Regions from separate parts of the Stenotrophomonas sp. INTA L402-1 genome, predicted to be linked through region 1. Evidence: riboswitches for the same ligand, from Rfam matches in the RefSeq annotation. Region 1 holds a riboswitch; the other holds the start of a gene.
The links. A riboswitch is a leader RNA that binds a small molecule or an ion and turns the genes downstream of it on or off. The one in region 1 is predicted to bind thiamine pyrophosphate.
Positions count from the first base shown of each region.

Region 2: another riboswitch for thiamine pyrophosphate. It lies ahead of thiC (phosphomethylpyrimidine synthase ThiC); the one in region 1 lies ahead of AC5O77_RS14520 (TonB-dependent receptor).

Region 1 is NZ_JCAFWP010000025.1:9,129-15,117, forward strand. It holds gene AC5O77_RS14510 (hypothetical protein) at 66-482, shown strand; gene pnuC (nicotinamide riboside transporter PnuC) at 722-1,291, opposite strand; gene AC5O77_RS14520 (TonB-dependent receptor) at 1,300-3,489, opposite strand; TPP riboswitch at 3,560-3,655, opposite strand; gene AC5O77_RS14525 (phosphotransferase enzyme family protein) at 3,699-4,823, opposite strand; gene AC5O77_RS14530 (glycine zipper 2TM domain-containing protein) at 4,949-5,356, opposite strand; gene AC5O77_RS14535 (XVIPCD domain-containing protein) at 5,603-5,989, opposite strand, start outside.
Region 2 is NZ_JCAFWP010000004.1:147,177-153,165, reverse strand. It holds gene AC5O77_RS05370 (BCCT family transporter) at 510-2,087, opposite strand; TPP riboswitch at 2,333-2,434, shown strand; gene thiC (phosphomethylpyrimidine synthase ThiC) at 2,517-4,361, shown strand; gene AC5O77_RS05360 (ion channel) at 4,501-5,172, shown strand; gene AC5O77_RS05355 (winged helix-turn-helix domain-containing protein) at 5,433-5,989, shown strand, end outside.

The DNA.
Region 1 (5,989 bases):
CCGCCATCTGCCTGTCATCTACCGCGCCGACCATCAGACGTTGGATGAGAGCGCAGGGGCGGGCGATGGCGATGGCAAGGAACACAACCGGCGCACGCCGCTGGTGGCGGCCGCTGGCCGCGTTGTTCGGTGCGCTGGCACTGGGGAGCGCCGCGGTGTCCGCGCAGGAAGCCCCTGCACACTGGATGGCCTATGCCGCCGCCGTGGGCGGCCAGCTGCAGCAGCGCCTGCAGCAGGAGCAGGACCCGCAGGCGCAGCGCGTGCTGGAATGGATGCAGGCACACCCTGATGCACCGACGCCGTTGCCGGTGAGCGTGTGGATCGCGGCGGATGGCCGCATTTCGAAACTCGAATTCGACAGCCTGGGCGACCCTCAGATCGACGCCGACCTGCGCGCGACATTGCAGTCCGCACCGTTGCAGGCCGCCCCACCGGCCGACATGCGCCAGCCGCTGCGGCTGGGCCTGCTGCTTACCCAGTAGATCCACGCCATGCGTGGATGGGCCTGGTAGATGCCGACCTTGGTCGGCAGGCGTGCGCCAACCAAGTTGGCGACTACCGGTAGCCCCAGGCCACGCATGGCGTGGCTCTACTGATCTTGCGGGTGCAGTAGATTCAGGCCCTGCGTGGATGTGTTGGATAGATGCCGACCTTGGTCGGCAGGTGTGCGCCAACCAAGGTTGGCGACTACCGGTAAGCCCCGGCCACGCATGGCGTGGCGCTACTGCGTTGCTGCCTCTGGTTCACGGGCTGCCGCGCTCCATGCGCGCAGCCCGAACACGGCCAGGCCGAGGAAGAACACGTACAGCGCGGCGGTCACGTGCAGCGACTTGAACAGGTACGCACCCACGTACACCACGTCCACCGCGATCCACACCCACCAGCAGGCCACGTGGCGGCGTGCCTGCCACCACTGGCCGACCAGGCTCAGCGCGGTCAGCATCGCGTCCAGCCACGGCAGCGCGGCATCGGTGAAGGTGTGCATGGCCGCACCCAATGCCACGCCGCCGCAGAGGCCGATGGCCAGGTCGCGCAGCAGCTTGCTGCGCGCCAGTGGCACGATGCGGACACTGCCCTCATCCGCTGCATGCTGCCGCCAGTTGAGCCAGCCATAGACCAGGAAACCACCGAAGGCGACCTGCAGCAGTGTGTCCGAGTACAGCTTGGCCTCGGCGAAGACCAGCCCGTACAGCGTCACCGACAGCAGGCCGACCGGCCACGCCACCAGCCGGCGCTTGGCCATCAGCCAGACGCCGAGGATGCTGCACAGCGCGGCGGTCCACTCGAGCATGACGCCGCTCACAGCGCGAACGTCACCGACAGGCGGGCCTGTCGCGGTGCGCCGGGGAACAGGTAGTAGTCACCGCCGCTGCTACCGGTATCGCGCCAGTAGAAGCGGTTGAACACGTTGTCCACCGACAGGTTCCAGGTCACCGCGCGCTCGTGCAGGCGATGCTGGAAACGCAGGCCAGCGTCGAACACCGAGTAGTCCGGTGCGCGCACGCCACCATCGGCACGGGCCACGTTGGCACCGGCATAGCGCCAGCCGCCGGTCACATCCAGGCCCTGCACGAACGGCAGCGCATAGGCCACGTGCACGCTGGCGCGCACCTTCGGCACGTTCACCAGCTGATGGCCTTCATAGGCCGGGGTGCCGGTGTCGCGCGCGCGCGCCTGCAGCACGCTGGCGCTGGCCACGATCTGCAGCGCATCGGTCAGCTGGCCGTTGGCGGTCAGCTCCAGGCCGGTGTGGGTCTGCGTGCCTTCCTCGACGAAGGTGTAGCCGACCTCGCTGTTGTCGGGCTTGGCGTACTGGTACGGCTGCGAAATGCGGAACACTGCCGCGCCCAGCGTCAGTGCTTCGACCGGCACGTACTTCACGCCCACTTCCAGCTGCCGCGACTGCACCGACGGCAGGAAGGTGTCGGCGTTGCTGGTCCAGAAGGGCGCTTCCTGGCCCAGCGAGATGCCGCGCACGTAGCTGGCATAGGCGTTGAGCTGGTCGGTAGCCTTCCACACCACGGCGGTCTGCGGCAGGAAACGCGACAGGCGGCTGTGCCGCTGCGGGGTGCCACGCTTGTCGTAGGCACGCTCGTCCAGGCGCACGAAGCGGCCGCCGGCCAGCCACTGCCAGTCATCACCGAAGCTCATCCGGTCCAGCGCGAAGAACGCGGTCTGGCGGCTGTCCAGGCGTCGTGCGGACGGCCCTGGCATCTTCGGCGACGGCGCGAACACCGGCACCTGTGCGTCGTGGATGTTGCTGGTGCCGACGTACTCGTTGACGCTCGGGCGCTTGTCTACCGTGCGGCGGAAGTAGTCGGCACCGATGGTCAACTCATGGCCGACGCTGCCGGTCTCGAAGCGGCCGCGCAGCTCGGCACGGGCCTGCTGGTTGCGGCGGGTGTCGTCCGGGCTGCGGTAGTCGTAGACGTCGTAGTCGCCATTGGGCGCGAAGTAGTTGCCCGGCACGCTGCCATCGGCACACTGCGTGGCGTAGTAGCAGCCGTAGGCGAAGGCGACGTTGTCATCGATCACCGAGCGGCTGTGGCCGACCGAGACGCGCGACTGCCAGGCATCGTTGAAGTCGTAGGTGTGCAACGCGGTGATGTTGGTGCTGGCGATATCCACCGGGCGCTGCCAGGGCTGGTAGCCGAGCAGGAATTCGCGATCCACGCCGTGCGGCAGCTCACGCGCGCCCAGCAGCTGGTAGCCCGACACCGAGCGCTGGGAACTGGTCTGGTAGTTGGCATCCACTTCCAGCTTGCCGCGTTCGCCAATCAGCCAGTCGGCGGCCAGCGAGTAGAAGTTGCGACGGCCATCGGCGTGCTCGACGTAGGAATTGCTGGAATCCCATGCGGCATTCAGGCGCAGGCCGAAACGCGGGGTGATCCAGTGGCCGACATCGACGGCGACGTAGCGCGAGCCTTCCGAGTCGGTACCGAGCGTGGCGGTGCGCACTTCGGCCGGGCGCTTGCCGATGTAGTTGATGATGCCGCCGGGCGCCATCACACCCGCGGCCAGGCCGGCTTCACCCTTGAGGATCTCAACCGACTGCACGTTCTCCAGCGCCAGGCGCTGTTCGCCGGCGATGGACAGGCCGTTGAAGCGGTAGCCGGTGGCGGCATCCAGCGCAAAGCCGCGGATGGCGACGTTCTGGTAGTAACCCACCGGCGCATACGCATCACCCAGCGAGGCATCGTTGCTGGCCAGCTCGGACAGCGAACGCACCTGGCGGCGGTCGAGGTAGTCGCGCTCGAGCACGTTCACCGAGGCCGGGGTGTCCTTCCATGACCCACCACCGAAGGCGTTCACGCGTGAGGTATCGGCCTTGGGTTTGCCGGCCTGCACGCGCACTGCCGCCAGTTCGGTGGGCGAGCGCTCGGCGCCGGTGGCAGCCGCATCGGTGGCAGCGTCGGCCTCGCTGGCATGCAGCGGCAAGGCGGCGCAGAGGGCGAGGGAGAGCAGGGTGGGGCGCAGGCAGCGGTTCATTCGGTTCGTCTTCGGACAACAAGGGAGACGAAGCGACGGCGCGCAGGTGCACCGGCCCATGACGGGGGTGTGGCTGCGGCTCAAAGCTCCCTACGCCGGTGCAAACCGGATCAGGTTCCAAGGGACTCTCTCAGCCTGGCAGATCCAGGCACCCCCGCTTCAGGTGACCATTTCACTACAAATGGTACGGATTTGCGAGCCGGTGCCCTTCAGGCTGCCGCGTGCAGCGCCTGCAGCAGTGCCTGCCCCGGCGCGCTGTGGAACCACGCCGGGTGCCCCAGCATGAAGGGCTGCCAGGCCACATCCGCGTTCGCGGTCGAGCCGGTGACGCCTTCGAAGTACTCCACTTCGGACAGTGCAAAGTCGAAATGGACCATCGGCAGCAGGTCGGCCAGCAGGTGCACGCGTGCTGCCGACAACGGCAGCAGCTGGCGGTAGCCGTCGAGCAGGGCCAGTGCGATATCGATGCGCACCGCCTCCATGCCGCGCTCCAGTTCCAGCCACGCCACCGCGTTGCGCTCGATGGCGGTGGCGAGGTCGAACAGTGCGCTGGTGGGGGAGGCCAAACCGAAATCCAGCACAGTACTGATCTGCCCCTCGCGCCACAGCAGGTTGGAGACATGCCAGTCGTTGTGCGCCCACAGCCGTGGCTCGTCGCGCAGGCGCTCGGCCAGGCCGGCATGCCACGGCAGCACGTCGCGCTGCAGCTGCGCTTCCCAGGGAATGCGCGCGAGATAGCGGGCCAGCCCGGGGCGCTTGTGCAGCCCCGCCTTGATGGCCGCGATCGGATCGTCGGCGCGGATCAGATCGTCGCGCGCGACCAGCACATGGGTGCTGCGCTGCGCTGCGTGGTAGCTGGCCGCAGCGCGGTGCAGCTGTGCGAGTGCACGCCCGGCTTCGCCGGCCTGCGCGACATCGGTCAGCAGCGACCACGACACGGCATCGCGATACAGATCCTCGCCGACGCCAACCGCATGCAGCTCGAAGGTCCATTCGCCATGCTCGACGGCGCTGTGACCATCAGCGGCCGGCAGCACCTTCACCACCGGCACGCCGGCCGCAGCGAGATGGGCGATGAAGTGGTGTTCTTCTTCCAGGCAGGCCGCACTGCGCACACTGTGGTGGTGGCGCTTGATGAACACCGCGCCGTCCCTGCCATTGACGATGGCAGCGGCCGAGAGTGGCCGCGGGCTGTGCCAGTGCGGGTGGCTGTCTGCATCCAGCTGAGGGTAGCGCCGGCGCAGCCACGCAATGTCCGCCGCGCTGATCGGTGGCCAGTCGGCAGCAACCTCGTCGTTGTTGAGGCCCTGCACGCGGTGGGAGGAAGAAGTCATGCCGCAGCCCCAGTGGGGAAAGTCACATCCAAGGCTGCGCATTCAACGCCATGCACGCGGCCAACGCAAACGGGCGGGTCATCGACCCGCCCGTCCGTGCATCGGCATGGGGGATGCCGCGCTGCTTACCAGCCGCGATGGCGGCCGCGGTCGTGGTAGTAGCGGTTGTCGTAGTAGCGCTCGCGCTGCCAGCGACGGTCGTCACCGCGGTCGTAGTAGCCGCTGCGGTAGTAGCCACGGTCGTAACGGCGATCGTAGCGGTTGTCGTAACGGCGATTGTCGTAGTAACGACGATCGCGGCGGTCGGAGGTGGTCAGGTTGCCGATCGCGCCGCCGGCCACGGCACCGCCGACAGTGGCAGCGGGATCACCGTTGGAGAGCAGGTTGCCGGCCACGCCACCGACCACGGCGCCGACCAGGGTGCGCTTGTCCTTCCTCGACATCGCGCTGGCATCGCTGACCACGGCGACACCGGCCAGCAGGGCCAGGGCCATCGCCAGACCACGGAAGCTGAGTGCGGAAGTACTGAGCATGTTCGTTCTCCTGTGAGGTGCATGCCACGCTGGGCAGGGAGGGCGCGGGGCGCCCCGGCTGCCGTGATGTCCACGCTGGCGTTCCAACATTGCCGGAACATTGCCTGGTCCACCGTGCGGCTTGCGCATTCATCTAGCGGCAGGCGGCATGAAGCAAGGCTGAAAGCGGCCCCGGCCGCTCAGCTGGCAGAAAGGGAAAAGGCCACGCGGACGTGGCCCTCCCTTCTCTCCCAAGGCGCCGCGGGCTTAGACGCCCATCGCCTTCTGGGCCTGCCGGGCCTGCTCCTGCTGGGCGTCCTGCTGCTGATGCAGCACGTTCGGCGCGCCCTGCACGGCACCGCTGCTGAGCGCCAGGCTCTGCTCGCTGGCGGCACGGGTCTCCACCGCCACGCGGCTGGCGGCCGGGTCGCCGATGGTGCCCTGCACGGCGAACAGGCGCTCACCGTTCGGGCTGGGCACCACCGAGTCGATGCGCTGCAGGCCGGCGGCATGCGCCTCCTTGGTCAAAGCCGCAGCAGCGCTTTCCAGCGTGTGGCGGTCCTTGAAGGTCCCGGCCGGCAGCAGTTCCAGGCCCTTGCTGGCCTGGATGAACAGCGGATTGCGCGGGTGCCGCTCGTCGTTCAGCAGCGGGCG
Region 2 (5,989 bases), on a different contig from region 1:
GTGTTTGCGGGGTTTTTGTTTTTGGGGGGGGGGGGGGGGGGGGGACGCCGTGAATCCGTCCCTGGAGGCTTGGCCGCGGCATCCATGCCGCGGACACCCCCGCCCAGCCCACCCGCCCGGCCCCTGACAGTTTCCGTGGCCATCACCGCGGGAAAAGAAAAAAGAAGATCAAGAACAAAGGCAACGGCAACAGCCGCGTGCTGTGAGTAGGGGGCGGATCCATTTTCCGGAGGAAAACGAATCCGACCCCTTCTTGTTTTCCGATACACCTCATCCACGCATAGCGTGGAAAACCCACCGTCACCGGGAAACTGTCGGAGGCGGGGAGGGGGCAGATGGCGGGACCGTCCACGGCATGGATGCCGTGGCCGAGCCTACAGGGACGTACTTGCGGCGTGTCCCGCCATCTGCCCCCTCCCCGCCAAGCAAGCAGCAACCCAGAGCCGCTCTGGCTTTTGAATCTGCACTTGCTTGAAAGAAGCGGTGCAGCCGCAGGCTGCAAAACACCCTCAATCCTGATCGTGCGCGCGCGCCGCCTCCGCCTGGGTCTCCTCCTGCGCCGCCATCTCGCGCGCGATCCACGCATCGATCATGTGCCGCTGGCGCTGCGCCTGCCGCCGCTCCCGCGTGTACTCCTGGTCCAGCACCCGGTACAGCGACACCATCACCAGCACCATCAGCAGCGCGAATGGCAACGCCGCAATCGTGATCATGCCCTGCAGTGCATCCAGGCCACCGGCCAGCAGCAACGCCGCTGCGATCAGCGCCACCGCGATGCCCCAGGCCAGCTTGCGCTTCAACGGCGGATCGCCTGCCTCGTCAGTGGACATGCTGGCCAGCACCAGCACCGCCGAATCGGCTGATGTCACGAAGAAGATCATCAGCAGCACCAGTGCGATGCAGGAAAGCAGCAAGGGTAGCGGCATGCTGTCAAACAGGGTGAACAGCACCGTTTCATAGCCGTTGCCCAGCGCCTGCACCAGGTCGGCGTGGCCGAAGATCTGCGCCCACAGCGCAGTACCACCAAACACCGCGAACCAGAAGAAGCCCAGCACCGTGGGTGCCAGCACGACGCCGATGACGAACTCGCGGACGCTGCGCCCACGCGAGATGCGCGCGATGAACGAGCCGACGAACGGGGCCCAGGAAATCCACCACGCCCAGTAGAAGATGGTCCAGTCCGCTACCCATGTGCTTCCCGAGAACGGCGACATGCGCAGGCTCATCGTCACCAACTGGTTGAGGTACGACCCCAGTGTGGTGGTGAACGTATCGAAGATGAATCCGGTCGGGCCCAGCACCAGTACGGTGGCCGCAAGAAGCGCGGCCAGTGCAAGATTGAAGTTGGACAGCCACTTCACCCCGCGCTCGACACCGCTGGCGGTGGAGGCCATGTACAGCACGAACGCGATGGCGATGATGGTCAGCTGCAGTGGCACACCCGCGTGCAGGCCGAACACGCGTTCCATGCCGGCAGCGATCTGGATGGTGCCGAAGCCCAGCGTGGTGGCCACGCCAATGGCAGTGGCAACAACCGCGGCGATGTTGACCACGCGTCCGATCCAGCCGCGATGGTGCCGGCCGATGATCGGTTGCAGCATGTCACTGACCAGTCCACGGCCATTGCGGTTGAACTGGAACCAGGCCATGGCCAGGCCGATCAGCGCGTAGATCGCCCACGGGTGCAGGCCCCAGTGGAAGAATGCATAGCGCATCGAAGCCCGCGCCGCGTCCATGCTCTGCGGTGCGAGGCCTTCCGGAGGCTTGGTGAAGTGGGAAATCGGCTCGGCGGCGCCCCAGAACACCAGGCCGATGCCCATGCCGGCGGCGAACAGCATCGACATCCAGCTGGCGCGCGAGAACTCCGGCTCGGCATCTTCACCGCCGATGCGCAGGTTGCCGAAGCGACCGAATGCCAGATACATCAGGAACGTCAGTGCCAGGAACACGACCAGAAGATAGAGCCAGCCGACACTGCGGATGACATCGGCCAGTACCGACTGCACCACGGTATTGAAGGGGCCGGGTGCAACACCGGCAAGCAGCACCAGAAGCAGAACCAGTGCGATGGAAACGCGAAACACCATGAAGGAGCTTCTCCGATCAAGGGATTGAGGGGAGCGAGCAGAGCTTGCTGCGAGGGGCCGGCGACATGCAGCACAGACCGGGCAGGGGCCGCGAAGGCGGCGGGGAAACACCGGCCGCAGCGGCACGATGCGTGTGCACGTTACTGAATGCGATGTCACGGTTCTGTTAATGCAGAAACAGCGGATCCACGCCGTGCGTGGATGGAACAGCCAGGAGCTGCAGTGCGTTCTATGCTCTAATGCACACCAAGAAGCGGGGGTACCGCGGCCATGTGGCCACGGTTGAGACAGTCCCTTGGAACCTGATCCGGCTCATACCGGCGTAGGGAAGCTTTGCAGTGCAGCCATGCCCGGACTCCGCCCAAGGACCGTCCGGGCGCGGCAGCAGTGCGCCGCCGCTTCGTCCCTGACCTTCCTGGACGATGCCCGATGAACGCACAGCTCTCCGCCCTGCAGCAACAGGCCCAGCAACTCTCCGAATCCGTGACCCGGCCCATTCCCGGCTCGCGCAAGATCCACGTGCCCGGTTCACGCCCGGATCTGCAGGTGCCGATGCGCGAGATCGCGCTGACCCGCACGCCGACCTTGTTCGGCGGCGAAGAGAATGCACCGGTGACCGTTTACGACACGTCGGGCCCGTACACCGATCCGGAGGTGCGCATCGATCTGTCCGCTGGTTTGCCGGCACTGCGTCGCGGCTGGGTGGAAGAACGCGGTGATACCGAGCGGCTGGAAGGACTGAGCTCTTCGTTCGGTCGCGATCGCGAGCATGACCCGAAGCTCGATGCGGTGCGCTTCCCCACGCGCAGCCTGCCTCGCCGTGCGCGTGCAGGTGCCAACGTCACCCAGATGCACTACGCGCGCCGCGGCATCATCACGCCGGAAATGGAATTCGTCGCCATCCGCGAGAACCAGCGGCTGGACGCGATCCGCGATGCCGGGCTGCTGCAGCAGCACCCGGGCGAGGCGTTCGGCGCTTCGATCCAGAAGATCATCACCCCGGAGTTCGTGCGCGACGAAATCGCCCGCGGCCGTGCGGTGCTGCCCAACAACATCAACCATCCGGAAAGCGAGCCGATGATCATCGGCCGCAATTTCCTGACCAAGATCAACGCCAACATCGGCAACAGCGCTGTTTCCTCGGGCATTGCCGAGGAGGTGGAGAAGCTGGTGTGGGCGATCCGCTGGGGCGGTGACACGGTGATGGACCTGTCCACTGGCAAGCACATCCATGAGACCCGCGAGTGGATCATCCGCAACTCGCCGGTGGCGATCGGTACCGTGCCGATCTACCAGGCGCTGGAGAAGGTCGATGGCCGCGCCGAAGCACTCACCTGGGAGATCTTCCGCGACACACTGATCGAGCAGGCCGAGCAGGGCGTGGACTACTTCACCATCCACGCTGGCGTGCTGCTGCGCTATGTTCCGCTCACCGCCAAGCGGGTCACCGGCATCGTCAGCCGCGGTGGCTCGATCATGGCCAAGTGGTGCCTGGCGCACCACAAGGAGAATTTCCTCTACACGCATTTCGAAGAGATCTGCGAGATCATGAAGGCCTATGACGTGACCTTCTCGCTGGGTGACGGCCTGCGCCCGGGCTGCATCGCAGATGCCAACGACGCGGCGCAGTTCGGTGAGCTGGAGACGCTTGGCGAACTGACGAAGATCGCCTGGAAGCACGACGTGCAGACCATGATCGAAGGCCCCGGCCACGTGCCGATGCAGCTGATCAAGGAGAACATGGACAAGCAGCTGCGCGAGTGTGGCGAAGCGCCGTTCTATACGCTGGGCCCCTTGACCACCGACATCGCACCGGGCTACGACCACATCACCAGCGCGATCGGTGCGGCAATGATCGGCTGGTTTGGTACGGCCATGCTCTGCTACGTGACACCGAAGGAACACCTCGGCCTGCCCAACCGCCAGGACGTACGCGACGGCATCATGGCCTACCGCATCGCCGCGCATGCGGCCGACCTGGCCAAGGGACACCCGGGCGCGCAGGTGCGCGACAACGCGCTGAGCAAGGCACGCTTCGAGTTCCGCTGGGAAGACCAGTTCCATCTCGGGCTGGACCCGGAGAAGGCCAAGGAATTCCATGATGAGACCCTGCCGAAGGATGCGCACAAGCTGGCGCACTTCTGCTCGATGTGCGGCCCGCACTTCTGCTCGATGAAGATCACCCAGGACGTGCGCGACTACGCCGAGGCCGGCATGAAGGAGAAGTCGGAAGAGTTCCGCGCGGCCGGCGCCGAGGTCTATCACCAGGGCTGACGTGTAACGGGTAGTGCCGGCCGCTGGCCGGCATTCAGTCGTGCGTGGGGCCGGCGAGAGTGCCGGCCAGTGGCCGGCACTACCGCTCATCACGCCGCTCCCGGCTATCCTCCGCCCATCACCCTGGGGAAAGGACGCCATGCCCGTTGCCATCACCACCCGCTGGCTGGCCATTGCCCGCCGCCATCCTTCGGCCTGGCTGCTGGGTGCCCAGTTGATCGCGGTGCTGCTGTATCCCGCACTTGATGACACCGCCGGCGGCCGTGCGGCACTGGGCATGTTCGGCATGGCGGTACTCGGCCTGGCGCTGTGGGTGGTCCAGCGCAGTCCGCTGGGCACCTGGCTGGCACTGCTGCTGGCCATTCCTTCGGTGGTGTTCTCGCTGGCCGGCGCACTGCTGGATCGCAGTGCGCTGCTGACCACCGCGCAGCTGCTGGAAAGCCTGCTGTACTTCTATACGGCCGGTGCGCTCATCGCCTACATGCTCCAGGACCATAAAGTCACCCGCGATGAACTGTTCGCAGCAGGTGCGACATTCACGTTGCTGGCGTGGGCCTTCGCGTTTGCTTTCGCCGTGTGCCAGCAATGGTATCTGGGCAGTTTCCAGGGCACCGGTGGTGGCGCGCAGCGCACCTGGATGGAGCTTCTTTATCTGAGCTTCAGTTTGCTCTCGGGTGTTGGCTTGAGCGACGTTGTGCCACTGCATCCGCAGGCGCGCGCCTTGGTCATGCTGGAGCAGTTTTCAGGCGTGATGTACGTAGCTTTGGTGGTTTCGCGACTGGTTGGATTGACCATGCTGCGGCGCATGTGAAAATGAACGCCAGATAAAAATTTCGCGCCCCGCAGGGCGCGAATGGTGCAGCAAATTATGTGAATGCGTCGGCGAGAGAGAGCCTGGATGTCGACCACGCGATAGGCGAGGTAACCCGCATAGGCTAGTATTCACCCGCTTCATTGTTTTTGCGGTATGCGCCGATGCTTTGTGCGGAGTCTGGCTTTTTGCTGTTCCCAGGACGGGAGGGTATCGAAGGCAAACGCTGCCCCGGACCTGTCTCTACTGTGTAGCGGAAAATGAACAGCAGTGAATACCAGCCCCCCGGATTCGATCGGATCCGGATAGGAGAGTGCACTGTCACTCTGTCCTCGCGCGAAGTCGAGGTCGTGGGTGCGCGTCGCCCGCGTCGGCTGACGCCGAAGGCGCTGGGCGTGCTGCGTGTGCTGCTGCGCCAGCCGGGGCGTGTTGTCACCCGCGATGAACTGTTCGCGGAAGTCTGGCCGGACACGCTGCCGACCAATGATGTGCTTACCCAGGCCGTCACCCAGCTGCGCAAGGCGTTCAGCAATGACGACGACAACGGCCAGGCCTATATCGAGACCATCGCCAAGACCGGCTATCGCCTGCTGGTGCCGGTGCAGATATTGGACGATGTCGAGCCGGCGCCGCCCGCGGGAGCCGATGACGAAATCGTGGACATGCAACCGGCGATGGCCGTCGCCGAGGTGATGCCGCCACACGTGCAGGCATCGCGCCGCCGCTGGCGCCACGTCCGCCGGCGCGTACTGCTGGTGCTGGGCGTGCTGATGCTGGCCACGGTGGTGGTGCTGACCGCGCTGCTGCTGCGGCGGGC